Regions from separate parts of the Corynebacterium genitalium ATCC 33030 genome, predicted to be linked through region 2. Evidence: riboswitches for the same ligand, from Rfam matches in the RefSeq annotation. Region 2 holds a riboswitch; the other holds the start of a gene.
What was found. Region 2 has a riboswitch for cyclic di-AMP ahead of HMPREF0291_RS06195 (C40 family peptidase). Riboswitches for the same ligand answer to the same signal wherever they lie in the genome.
Positions count from the first base shown of each region.

Region 1: another riboswitch for cyclic di-AMP. It lies ahead of HMPREF0291_RS10825 (resuscitation-promoting factor Rpf1 domain-containing protein); the one in region 2 lies ahead of HMPREF0291_RS06195 (C40 family peptidase).

Region 1 is NZ_CM000961.1:2,287,113-2,292,919, forward strand. It holds gene HMPREF0291_RS10805 (DUF3027 domain-containing protein) at 1-378, opposite strand, end outside; gene HMPREF0291_RS10810 (glutaminyl-peptide cyclotransferase) at 417-1,262, shown strand; gene HMPREF0291_RS10815 (DUF2771 domain-containing protein) at 1,280-1,816, shown strand; gene HMPREF0291_RS10820 (cold-shock protein) at 1,835-2,218, opposite strand; cyclic di-AMP (ydaO/yuaA leader) riboswitch at 2,663-2,849, shown strand; gene HMPREF0291_RS10825 (resuscitation-promoting factor Rpf1 domain-containing protein) at 2,862-3,515, shown strand; gene HMPREF0291_RS10830 (YeeE/YedE thiosulfate transporter family protein) at 3,596-5,008, opposite strand; gene HMPREF0291_RS10835 (hypothetical protein) at 5,179-5,379, opposite strand; gene HMPREF0291_RS10840 (helicase-associated domain-containing protein) at 5,433-5,807, shown strand, end outside.
Region 2 is NZ_CM000961.1:1,313,566-1,319,372, reverse strand. It holds gene HMPREF0291_RS06205 (glycosyltransferase family 4 protein) at 1-442, opposite strand, end outside; gene HMPREF0291_RS06200 (C40 family peptidase) at 462-1,490, opposite strand; gene HMPREF0291_RS06195 (C40 family peptidase) at 1,716-2,459, opposite strand; cyclic di-AMP (ydaO/yuaA leader) riboswitch at 2,469-2,635, opposite strand; gene qcrB (cytochrome bc1 complex cytochrome b subunit) at 3,003-4,634, opposite strand; gene qcrA (cytochrome bc1 complex Rieske iron-sulfur subunit) at 4,634-5,807, opposite strand, start outside.

The DNA.
Region 1 (5,807 bases), 970 kb from region 2:
GAGGCGCTCGTCGTCAGGCGCGGGCTCCATGAGGTCACCCGGGCGCAGGTCGCCGGGGCGGACGCGTTCGCTGTAGGGCACCCAGTCGGGAGCCTGCAAGGCATCGCCGGTGGGGGCGGGCACGAGGGCGACCTCGTTCACTGTCACATAGTCAGCACCATCAGCGCAGGCAACGACCGCATTCCATTCCCAGCCAGGGTAGCCCGGCACGGACGCTTCGAAGCGGTGCGTCGCCACGTTGCCGCTCATGCCGTGGACGCCGATGTGGTCACCGATGTCCCCCTGGTCGAGCTCTTCGAGAGCCCGCCGCGCAGTATCCACGGCGGAGGCGCTCAGCAGCGGTCCGGTTTGTTGACGTCGCGAGTTTCTTCGTGGCACATGTCCATTATTGCGCACCGTGTTGCAAGATAGACCGTATGGTCCACTCCCCGAATCGAGTCCGGCTCCCCCAGATCGCTATGTCTGCGGTGACAGCAGTGAGCATTATCGGTCTCACCGCGTGCGCCCCGTCGAGCTCGGAGGGCTCTAGCGAGCAGCAGGATTCGAGCCAGGTCGAGCAGCTGACAGTTGATGTCCTCGAACGCTACGACTTCGACGAGAGCAGTTTCACCCAAGGTCTAGAGGTCGCTCCTGACGGCACGCTCTACGTGGCTACCGGCCAGGAGGGCGAGTCGCGCATCTACCGCTCCACGATCGAGGGCGAGGAACTAGCAAGCCAGGATTTGGACCGGGAGTTCTTCGGTGAGGGCATTACGCAGGTTGACGATCATCTGTGGCAACTCACCTGGCAAAACGAGGTTGCCATCAAGCGCGATGCGGACACGCTCGATGAGATCGACCGGGTGAACTACGACGGCGATGGCTGGGGCATCTGCCACCGCGACGACGGCGGGGAGGTCATCTTCAGCGACGGCAGTGACCAGCTGCGCCGCATCGACCCTGACACCTTTGCCGAACGTGAACGCTTCACTGTCACTATGGACGAGCAGCCCATCGAGGGACTCAACGAGCTCGAGTGCGTCGGCGACGACATCTACGCCAATATCTTCATGACTACGGACATCGTGCGCATCAATGCGGACACGGGTGCTGTCGAAGCGCTTATCGACGCCTCTCCTCTGCAAAACAACGCCACCCCCGATCCCAATCACGTCCTCAACGGGATCGCCTACCTCCCCAACACGTCTGGCGCCGGCCAGGAGTTTCTCCTGTCCGGCAAACGCTGGCCCGACCTGTACCGCGTGAAGTTCGTCCCGCAGTAGACCGTAGAGTTAAAGGCATGGGCAGCACGAAATCTCGCACAACACGCACTGCACGTAACCAGCGGTCCGTCGTCATGCTGGCGGTCATTGCCGTGGTCATCGTCGCTATTGTGGCCGGGCTGTACTTTTACATGGATTGGCAGAACAACCGTCCCGGCACCCCACCACAGGAGATCGAAGTCACGGCCAGCGCCGGCGAATCCGGTGACGAGGTGTCGACGATGCCCTTCTCCATTTGTGAGTTCGGTCAGGAGTGCCCGGAGGGCGATGTCGCGCTGCTCCCCGTCGAGCCCGGCACCGAAAACGTCCGCGTCAGCGTGCCGAACGACGTGGCCCAACTGCAGTGGTCCCTGCTGAGCATTTACGACGACCCCGCCGCTAACACTGAGCGCACCTTCACCCCCGGTGAGGCAGACGAGGTCGATGTCCCCGTCGTCTCCGAGGATGCGAATCTCGTGGTGATCGAAATTTCCGCCCTCATGGTCGGCGCCGATGCGCAAGGTGAAGAAACCCCGGTCATGGTCACCTGGGCCTTCTCCACCGAAGCGTCATAAGCCTCATAGCGGGGCTGGCTAGGCGTCGAGCTCCTTGGCCACCGCGCGCAGGATCTCGGCGATCTGGCGGGCTTCCTTGCGCTCCGGGTAGCGGCCAGCGTCCAGGGCGGGTTGAACTTGGGTTTCCAGCATCGACATGACATCCGCAAGCATGCTGGCAAGTTCCTCGGGCTTGCGGCGGTTGACGGCGCGGCGGCGGGGAGCGTCGAGAAGCTTCACGCGCAGTGCTTGCGGCCCACGGCGACCGGCTGCGAAATCGAACTCAATGCGCTGACCGGGGTGCAGGTCCTCAACGCCGTCGGGCAGCACGTTCTTGCCCACGTAGACATCCTCGTCCCCCGGGTTGGAGACGAAGCCGAAGCCCTTCTCCGCGTCGAACCACTTCACTTTTCCTACTGGCATTAGTCATTCACCACCGTTAATCACTAGGGCTATCCATCTTAGTTACTGGCTTAGAACAACCCACCGGCAGGGCAAAACATTCCCTGCGCGACAAACCCACTTTCGTGCCGTCCACACGTCAAGTAACTGACACCTCATCAGCCACACGCGAACTGGGCCTTTGCGGAGCCGACTCCGACGGCACGAAAATGCGCGTTTGCTTATGCTTTACGACGAACCCGCCACCCCGGCCAACACGCCAACTCAGCTTGATGTTAGATAGGTCACATTTACTATGTTCCCGCAGGCAGCGCCGGCAAAACGTGCGCAAGTTGAGTCACATCAGTCACACTGACAACAACTTGCTTCCGGAACGTGACTGAATCGTTATAAACCGCTAGAGTTACGCTCATGCCCACAGACGGGCGTGCAATTCAAGCTACGAGCCACGTTCAATTTTGTCCGGCTCGATGCCCGATATAACTCAACAGGACAGAAGCGGGGGACCCACCCGCGCGGGAATAACTTCCGGCGCAACGCGGACCCTCATATTCGAGACCGCTAGGGGTGAAGCCGCGCACCGCGGCCAGGCGCTTGAACCCCCTCAGCCTGAACCCGACAGCTCACCCCGCAGACGTAGAACAAGAGAGGAAAACACACCCCTATGGGACGTCACCGCAAGCAGAACTCCAAGGCCGTGTCCGCTAAGGCACTGGCTGGCGCTACCGCAGCCATCGCCACCACCGCACTTGTCGCGCCGACCGCTTCCGCAGCTCCGGACTCCGACTGGGACCGCCTGGCTCAGTGCGAGGCTGGCGGCAACTGGCACATCAACACCGGTAACGGCTACTACGGCGGTCTGCAGTTCTCCGCTTCCACCTGGCGCGCATACGGCGGCGGCGAGTTCGCACCGTACGCACACCAGGCAACCCGCGAGCAGCAGATTGCTGTCGCGGAGCGCACCCTCGCAAGCCAGGGCTGGGGCGCATGGCCGGCATGCTCCCGCAAGCTGGGCCTGAACTCCGCCCCGACCCCGCGCACCGCACCGGCAGCGAAGCCGGCTCCGGCACCGAAGCCAGCCGCAGCTCCGCAGCCGAAGAAGAACAACGAGCTCGAGGTGGACAAGCTCTACAAGTCCCTCACCCGCGAGCTGAACAACCGCGGCCTGAATGTCCCGCCGCAGGTTGAGGCAACATACAAGGCCAACCGCAACGACTACAACGCGTTCTACCAGGCCAACAAGGACTTGATCGACGCTCTCCTGTCTGGCGATGCACAGGCTTTCATCGCTGCCGTCAACGCTAGGCTGCCGCGTTAAGGCCGCTAGCTAAACAGCAAGCACAAAGGGCTTGATTCCGACGAGATCGGAATCAAGCCCTTTGTGCGACGGCACTCAGCCTAGGAAGCGCCATCCTTAACGACTGTGATCTGCCAGCCAGCATTCTGGTTCTGCACAAAGTCCTTCACGGAATGGCCGTTGTCGGCTGCCCACTGGGGAATGGATTCTGTAGCCTGCGTGCAATCGAAATCGATCACCAATGCCTCACCGCTGTCCAGCTCAGCGATCGCATCCTTCGCTTCGATGAGCGGGAATGGGCACACAGCGCCGAGAGTGTCCAGTTTGTAGCGACCGCCGCCAAGTGGGAGGGCCTTACAGGCCTGCTTCGGCTTGGTCTGCACTGCCAATGCGCCGTTAGCGACCGGGAAGCTGAAAGCCGGGGTGGCCTCTTGACTGTCGTGAACAGCATCGTGACTGGAACGGACAGACTCATCGGTGGTGTACAGGTCTCCAGCGTCCTCGGGGGACACTCCCGCCTTGCTGGGCTTTAGCCAGATCTTCGCACCGATATAGACACCAGCCGCAATGAAGATGAGTGCGACCCAGCCCTGGTAGCTAAACAGGGACGTTTGAACCATGCCGTTGCCCACGGTGCAGCCGCCGGCCAGAGAGGCACCGACACCCATGCCGATTCCCCCGACGATGGCGCGCACGCTCGTGACTGCGTCCGGAACCCGAACTCGGAATTCGCCGGAGGCCTTCGCCGCAATGAACGCTCCGACGAAAAGGCCAAGCACCAGCAGGGTGCCCCAGTTAACATACTCCGCTTCGCCAGTGACAATGTAGGAGGTCACATGGGAAGTGGGGGTGGTGATCCCCAGGCCGTCATTACGCCCAGTCGCGGCTGACAGCGGCCACGCGACAACACCGAGTACGCCAATGATGGCTCCAGCAACGTACGGGTGCAACGCCTTGCGGTACCACGGTGCGTCGAGGGTCACCTTCGGGGCAGCGGCATCCTGCTCAAGGTAAAAGTGAGCGGCATACGCGGTGGCCAGCGCCAGTGGGATGGCAAACCACCAAGCGGACACACCGAACGTTTCTGGCAGAGTGGTCCAGCCGGTATCCCATTGCTTCATCCAGTCGTTGAATCCCGACAACGCACCGTTCTTCATTGCGGCAGCGGACAGACCGTAGAACACCAACGCGAACCAGGAGCCAACGAGCCCCTCAGCCGAGCGGTACCACGTACCCGACGCACACCCGCCTGCAAGAACAATGGATAGGCCGAAGATGAGGCCGCCCACGATCACGGCGAGCGGGGCGAAGGTGCGGTACTCCGGCGCGATGACGCCCAAGGATGTCAGAGCCGCCAAGCCGACCGCATGCACAGCGATGACGATGAAAAGGGCGACTAGACCACGGCCCTTCTTCTGTAGGAACACGTCGCGCATCATGCCCGTCACGCAGAATCTACCCCTCTGCATAACAGCGCCGAGCGCAACTCCCACCGCTAATCCGGACACAAGCATGAAAACCTCCCGATAAAAGGGAACTAGTACTGACCTGTGAAAGAATAGCCGTTCTGCACCAATCAGTCTAGAATTCTACCCATTCAACTAGACCAAGCGGTATAGTCGCACGTGCGAAAAAAGACCCGCACCATGCGTTTTTGCACGGTGCGGATCTACGCCAGCAACGACTACTGCGCGGTGTTGATGCGCGTCGTCGGGTGGACGTACCCGGTCTCCTCCCACGGGCGGGGCAGGATCAGGTCGTCGCCGTAGGGGCTGGATGCTCCTGTGAGCTTGGAGGAAATCTCCGTCACCGGGTGACCGTTGCCCGGGGTGTGGGCGGGCCAAGCCGGGTTGATCTGGGTGATGTTGTCAACGTCTTTAGCCATGGACATCATTCTTTCACGCCGGAAGGGAAAACGCACGTAAAATCACCCCCGCAATGACTTCCTTCACCCGTTCGCTCACCGAACTCGACGACGGCGCGCTACGCCGGCTCATCTCCGCCCGCCCGGACGCGTTCTTCCCCGCGCCACCGCAGATCGCTTCGCTGGCAACTCGCCTTGCGCTTCCAGGGTCGATTGCACGAGCTTTACGACGCTTGACCGCCCCCGACCTGGCACTCCTGGAACGCCTCGCCGATGCCGGGGCAGAATTCGACCCGTACGATGCCACTGCTGAGGCGGGAGAAGGAGCACTCGATAATCTCCGCGCGCATGCGCTGGTCTTCGGTAAGGACGATGAGCTCCGCATTGCACCGGGGGTGTTGAGCGCAGTGCCCGCCGGCTGGCGCGTGACCGATCGTGCGCCGGACGAC
Region 2 (5,807 bases):
ACACGTAAGTCACCACGTCGGAGGAGTTTCCAATCCGCCGTAGTGCCTGGCGCGGCCCTGGGAGCATCGACCACCCGACTTCATGGCCGTGGGTGCTTGCGACAATTCTCTTCGCACCCGCCTTGCGCGCGACCCCGGCCATCAACCCCAACGGGGCGGCGGCGCCGAACCACACGGTGTCAATGCCCTGTTCTCGAATGATCTGGCTCATGCGTTCAGCGGTTCGAGGGGTAGGGAGCATGACCTGCTTCGGCCAGCGAAAGATGGGGATGGCAGAAGAAGCGTCGTAAAGCGATGCTTGCTCATGATCCTGTGTCGATGCGAAAACAACGATGGACTCCGCACCGCAGGTAGCAGCGACAGCGTCGGTGAAATCCCGCAAATACGACTGAATCCCGCCGAAAGTAGGCGGGAAGTCGTTGGTGACCAGGAGAACCTTAATGGCGCAGATGCCTTAGCGCTTAGTAGCGGACAGCGCCCTGAACAGGCATCGAGTTCAACGGCACGACCTGGACCGGAATACCGTAATCGGAGGCGTGCACAACCTGGCCGTCACCGATGTACATGCCCACGTGAGTAATTCCCGGGTAGTAACCGATGATGTCGCCCGGCTGCAGCTCAGACAAAGGCACCGGCGTGCCGCCAGCCAGCTGCGCCTGTGAGGTGCGCGGGATGGTCTTGCCGTTCTGAGCGTAGGACCAGTACATCAAGCCGGAGCAATCGAACTGGTTCGGGCCAGCTGCGCCCCAGCCGTACGGTGAACCAATCTTGGACAAGGCTGCACCCACCACGCCGTCACCATGGGCGGATGCCGGGACGTTGAGAGCTACCGGTCCGTTCTTCGCCTCCCACGCGGCGCGCTGCTCCGGGGTGAACGCATCCACGCGACGCTCGACTTCCTTGACCTTGGCGTCCAGGTCTTTGCGCTCCTTCTCCAGCTTGTCGCGCTTGCCCTCCAGCTCCGCCTTGCGGTAGTTGGCCACAGCCACGGCAATGTTAGCGTCGGTGGCCCGCTGGGCTGCTTGCTTGTTCAACTGGGTGGAGTTATCCAGGGTGCGCTGCGCGGAGCGGCTCAGAGAACCGAGGTAGGAAGCGCGGTCAATAGCCTCCTGCGGATTCATTGCATCGAGGGCATTAAGTCGCGCGTCGTTAGAGACGTTGCGGTACTGCGTACGCGCGTGGCCGTCGACCTCTTGCTGCGCGCCGGACCGAGCGCCTACCGCGCGTTCTGCTTCACGCTTTGCGTCATCAGCTTGCCTCTGCAGCGTCTTGACTTCCTTATCGCCTTTGACGATCTGGTCCTCGATCTCCTTGACCTCTTCGGCCTTCTCGGTGGCCTGGTGGGAGACATCTTCCATCTCCTTGATCATGGTCTCAACGTCCTCGGCATAAGCCGGGGCGGTAGAACCCGCAGCTGCGACGGCTGTAAGTACGCCAGCTGCAACGATCGGACGCGACGTGCGACGGGAGGAAGCGCGGTGCTTGCCCACGAGGACCTCTTTCTGAAAGAACATGAAGGAAAAGATGACAAACCTGTAACAAAGCTATAGCGTCCGCCCGCGCCGGTCAAACACTTTGGACAGACTAAAGTGCCAAAAAGCTCCACTCTGTTACTGTTGTGACAATTGTGCGATAAAGAGCCAAAACCGGCCCGAGCCCCGAGGCTCCAGACCGGTTTTAGGTACGCCGCGGAAGTTCCTGCGGCAGGTGCTGCGCTAGAAGCGGACTGCAGAGTGAATCGGCATCATGTTCAGCGGGCGGTAGCCCACCGGGGTGCCGGAGTTCAGCGCGTCGATGATCTGGCCGTTACCGGCGTAAATAGCAACGTGGGATGCGCCACCGTAGTAGACGACGATGTCACCCGGCTGCAGGTCAGAAATGGCGACCTTACGGCCAGCGTTGGCCTGAGCCTGCGAGGTACGCGGAATCTGCTTGCCTGCCTGAGCGTGAACCCAGGAGGTGAAGCCAGAGCAGTCGAACGCGTTCGGGCCGGCAGCGCCGTAGACGTACGGGGAGCCGATCTTGGACTTTGCGATGGACACGATGCGCTCACCCTGGGACGGCTGGCGCACCGGAGCCGGTGCGGCAGCAGCCTGCGGCTGGCGGTTAGCGACAGGGGCGCTAGCGTACTTCTTCTCGACGCCGTTGATCCAGTCGTTGAACCCCGGAACGTTAGCAACGCCCGGAACAGCCTTCACGGCCGCGATAGCAGAACGGATGTCAGCGTCGCGGTCGGCCTTACCGGCCAGGGACGGGATCCACTGCTCGATGCCCGGGATGCTTGCGATGCCAGGGGTGTTCTCAATGCCCGGGATCTCCGCAGAGATGTTCGTGTTAGGAACGCGAACCTCGGCAGCGTCAGCGGTAGTCGGGGCGATCAGGGTTGCGCCGGCGAGAACGGCGGACGCGGTTGCAACGGTGCGCTTGGTACCGTTTGCCTGGCGGCGGTGCTTAGCCACTTATAAACTCCATATCTCCAGTTGCGCCTACCGGGTTAGCTGTCGGGTTCGGTGCGGGAAGTCACCTCTAGGACGCTCCTGCGCTTGCGCGCTCCTTGCGCCCCGTTCACCCCAGGGAAGTCATGGTTCCCCGGCTTCCGGACCATAGGGGTCCTAGAACTCGGCTCTATGTGGTTCAAATGTCGCTTGCGCCTTCGTGGCTACAAGGTCTCAGCTAGGTTACGAAACGGACACAAGCATTGTCCAACGGCGCGCCCGTTATTTTTTCGTTATTTTCCCCGGCGCCCCGAAAAACCGACGCCTCGAGCCCCTCCATGCCAACCTGCTTTAGCGTGTGACGGCCTACTGCGGGCCTGTCACCAGCACGTTTGCTGCGGAATGACGTTACGTCCAAGGCCGGCAGAAAGCGATGATTGACGCCAAAACTTTCTAATGTGATCCTGCTCACAGTAGATGTCTTTATGGTTTTGTTACAAGCCAAAGGCCCCTCCCCCACCCGCTTTTGGGCAGTCAGAGGGGCCTCGGCGTTATGCGCTAATGGCTCTAACGCTTGCTCTTAGTACCGGCGTCGCGGTCGACAGAGTTCTTCTCTGCCTCCAGCGCACGCAGCGTCTCCACCTCTTCGTGGTGGTTCTGGCGCGCGATCTCGTTGCGGCGCGCAGTGATCGCCGGATCATCCGGGCTGAACGTGCCGGAGGTCTCCGAGTCGGCGTAACCGAGCTGGTTCATCTGCTTCGGAACAACAGCGCCCGCGTACTCGAGCGGGATCTGGTGGCCGTGCTCGTCCACCGGGCCAATCGGCTGGTGAACCTCGACGAAGGCACCATTCGGCAGCTTCTTGATCACACCGGTCTCAATACCGTGCTCCAGGACCTCACGGTCAGAGCGCTGGAGACCGACGCAAATGCGGTAGGTGATGAAGTACGCCAGCGGCGGCAGCACGATCAAACCTATACGGCCAACCCAGGTCATCGCGTTAAGCGAGATCTGGAAGTGGTAAGCAAACAGGTCGTTACCACCGGACAATGTCAGCAGCAGGAAGAAGGTGATGCCCATGACACCGATACCGGTGCGGACAGGAACGTCGCGGGGACGCTGCAAGAGGTTGTGGTGCGCGTCGTCGCCAAGCATCTTCTTCTCCAGGAAAGGATACAGCAGCAACAGCACCACCATGAGGCCTGCCATCAGTGCCACCCAGAACACGCCCGGGATGGTGTAGTTACCCAAGTAGAGCTCCCACGCCGGCATGACACGGGCGGCACCATCCGTCCACAGCATGTAGACGTCAGGCTGAGAACCAGCGGACACCTGCGACGGGTTGTAGGGGCCGAGGTTCCAAATCGCGTTAATGGTAGTGACACCGGCCATCAGCGCGAGGACACCGAAGACCAGCAGGCCGAAACCGACAGCCTTAACTGCGAAGACCGGCAGAATGCGGATACCCACAACGTTGTTCTCGGTGCGGCCCGGGCCAGGGAACTGGGTGTGCTTCTGGAACCAGACCATCAGCAGGTGTCCGGCAATCAGCGCGAGGATGATGCCCGGCAGGATCAGCACGTGCATGATGTAGAAGCGGTCCAGCATGAGGTCGGACGGGAAGTCGCCGCCGAAGATTGCCCAGTGGATCCAGGTGCCGATGATCGGCAGGCCCACGATGATCGCGGACATAATGCGCAGACCGACACCGGAAAGCAGGTCATCCGGCAGGGAGTAACCGAGGAAGCCCTCGATCATGCCCAGCAGAATCAGGACAACACCGATGATCCAGTTGGCTTCGCGCGGGCGACGGAATGCACCGGTGAAGAAGATGCGCAGCATGTGGGCGAACATCGCCATCATGAACATGAGCGCAGCCCAGTGGTGCATCTGGCGGATGAACAGACCACCGCGGACCTCGAAGGAAATGTCCAGGGCAGTCGCGTATGCACGCGACATCTCCACGCCGTTGAGCGGGAGGTACCCGCCGTCGTAGATCACCTTCGTGATCGACGGGTCGAAGAAGAGCGCCAGGTACACACCTGTCAGCAGCAGGATGATGAAGCTGTACAAGGCCATCTCGCCGAGCATGAAGGACCAGTGCGTCGGAAAGACCTTGTTCAGCTGCGGGCGCAGGACACCCGAGATCGTGTAGCGCGAATCAATATTGTCAGCAGCTTGACTGAGTTTAGTGCTCATTAGGACTTACGCTCCCAGAATGCCGGGCCGACGGGCTCAATGAAGTCCCCGCGGGCGATGAGGTAACCATCTTCGTCGATCTCAATCGGCAGCTGCGGCAGAGCGCGCGCAGCTGGACCGAAGATCGGCTTGCCGTGCTGCAGTGCATCGAACTGCGACTGGTGGCACGGGCACAGGATGCGGTTGGTCTGAGCCTCGTACAAGGAGGTCGGGCAACCGATGTGCGTACAGATCTTGGAGTAGGCGTAGTAATCGCCGTAGTGGAAGTCTTCCTGACCTTGGCGCTCCACCACTGCGGCAGCGTCGGAGGAACGCAGGCGGATCAGCATGACCGCATTGCGCGGGCCGTGGATGGAGTGCATGTGGTTCTCGTACACGTCCAGGTCCGGGTTGTAGTCATCGCCGTCGTTAACGTCCTGCTCCAGGAGCGGGAAGACCGTCTCCATGGAAGCTGCGTCCAAGTCCTCGGGGCGCATGCGCACCAGGCGGGACACACCAGCCGTGGTGTAGTGCTTGCCGGCGTCACTGTCGTGCAGCTCGGCGATCGCACCGGTGTCGCGGCCCAGGTAAAGCTTCTTGCCTTCACGCGCCATGGACCAACCCTGGGTCCACAAGGTGCCGTCGCCTTCGTAGTTCATGGCGTGGCGGGGACGCCACGGGTTCTTGATCACGCCGCCGAGCGGGGCGATGATGGCCAGGCCAGCAAGCAGGCCAGCACCACCGAGGAGACCCTGCATCACCTTGCGGCGACCAAGGGTGGAGGTCTGCCATGCATCGTTAAGAAGCGCAGTGGTCGTGCGGCGGTCCAGCTCGGAGGAGCGGCCGTCGTGGCGACGCTGTACCGCGATTTCTTCCGGGATGAACTTCTTGACGTACTGGACGACAGCGAAGCCCAGAGATGCAAGCGCCAGGCCAGAGGTCAGGCCGAGCAAAGGGGTGTACATGGTGTACATCCACAGGCCTTCGTCACCGTGGAAGCGGGGCTCCCACGGCCAGAAGAGGTAAACGCCCAGGAATGCCAGGCCCATGACGATCGAGATGATCAGCCAGACCATGATGCCGCGCGCAGCGCGCTTCTCTGCCGGGTCATCCTCAATCGGCCAGCGTTCCTTGCGGTACGCGACCGTCACGTCGTCGAGCTCGGTGCCCAGGGCAGCCAGCTCGGCATTGCTC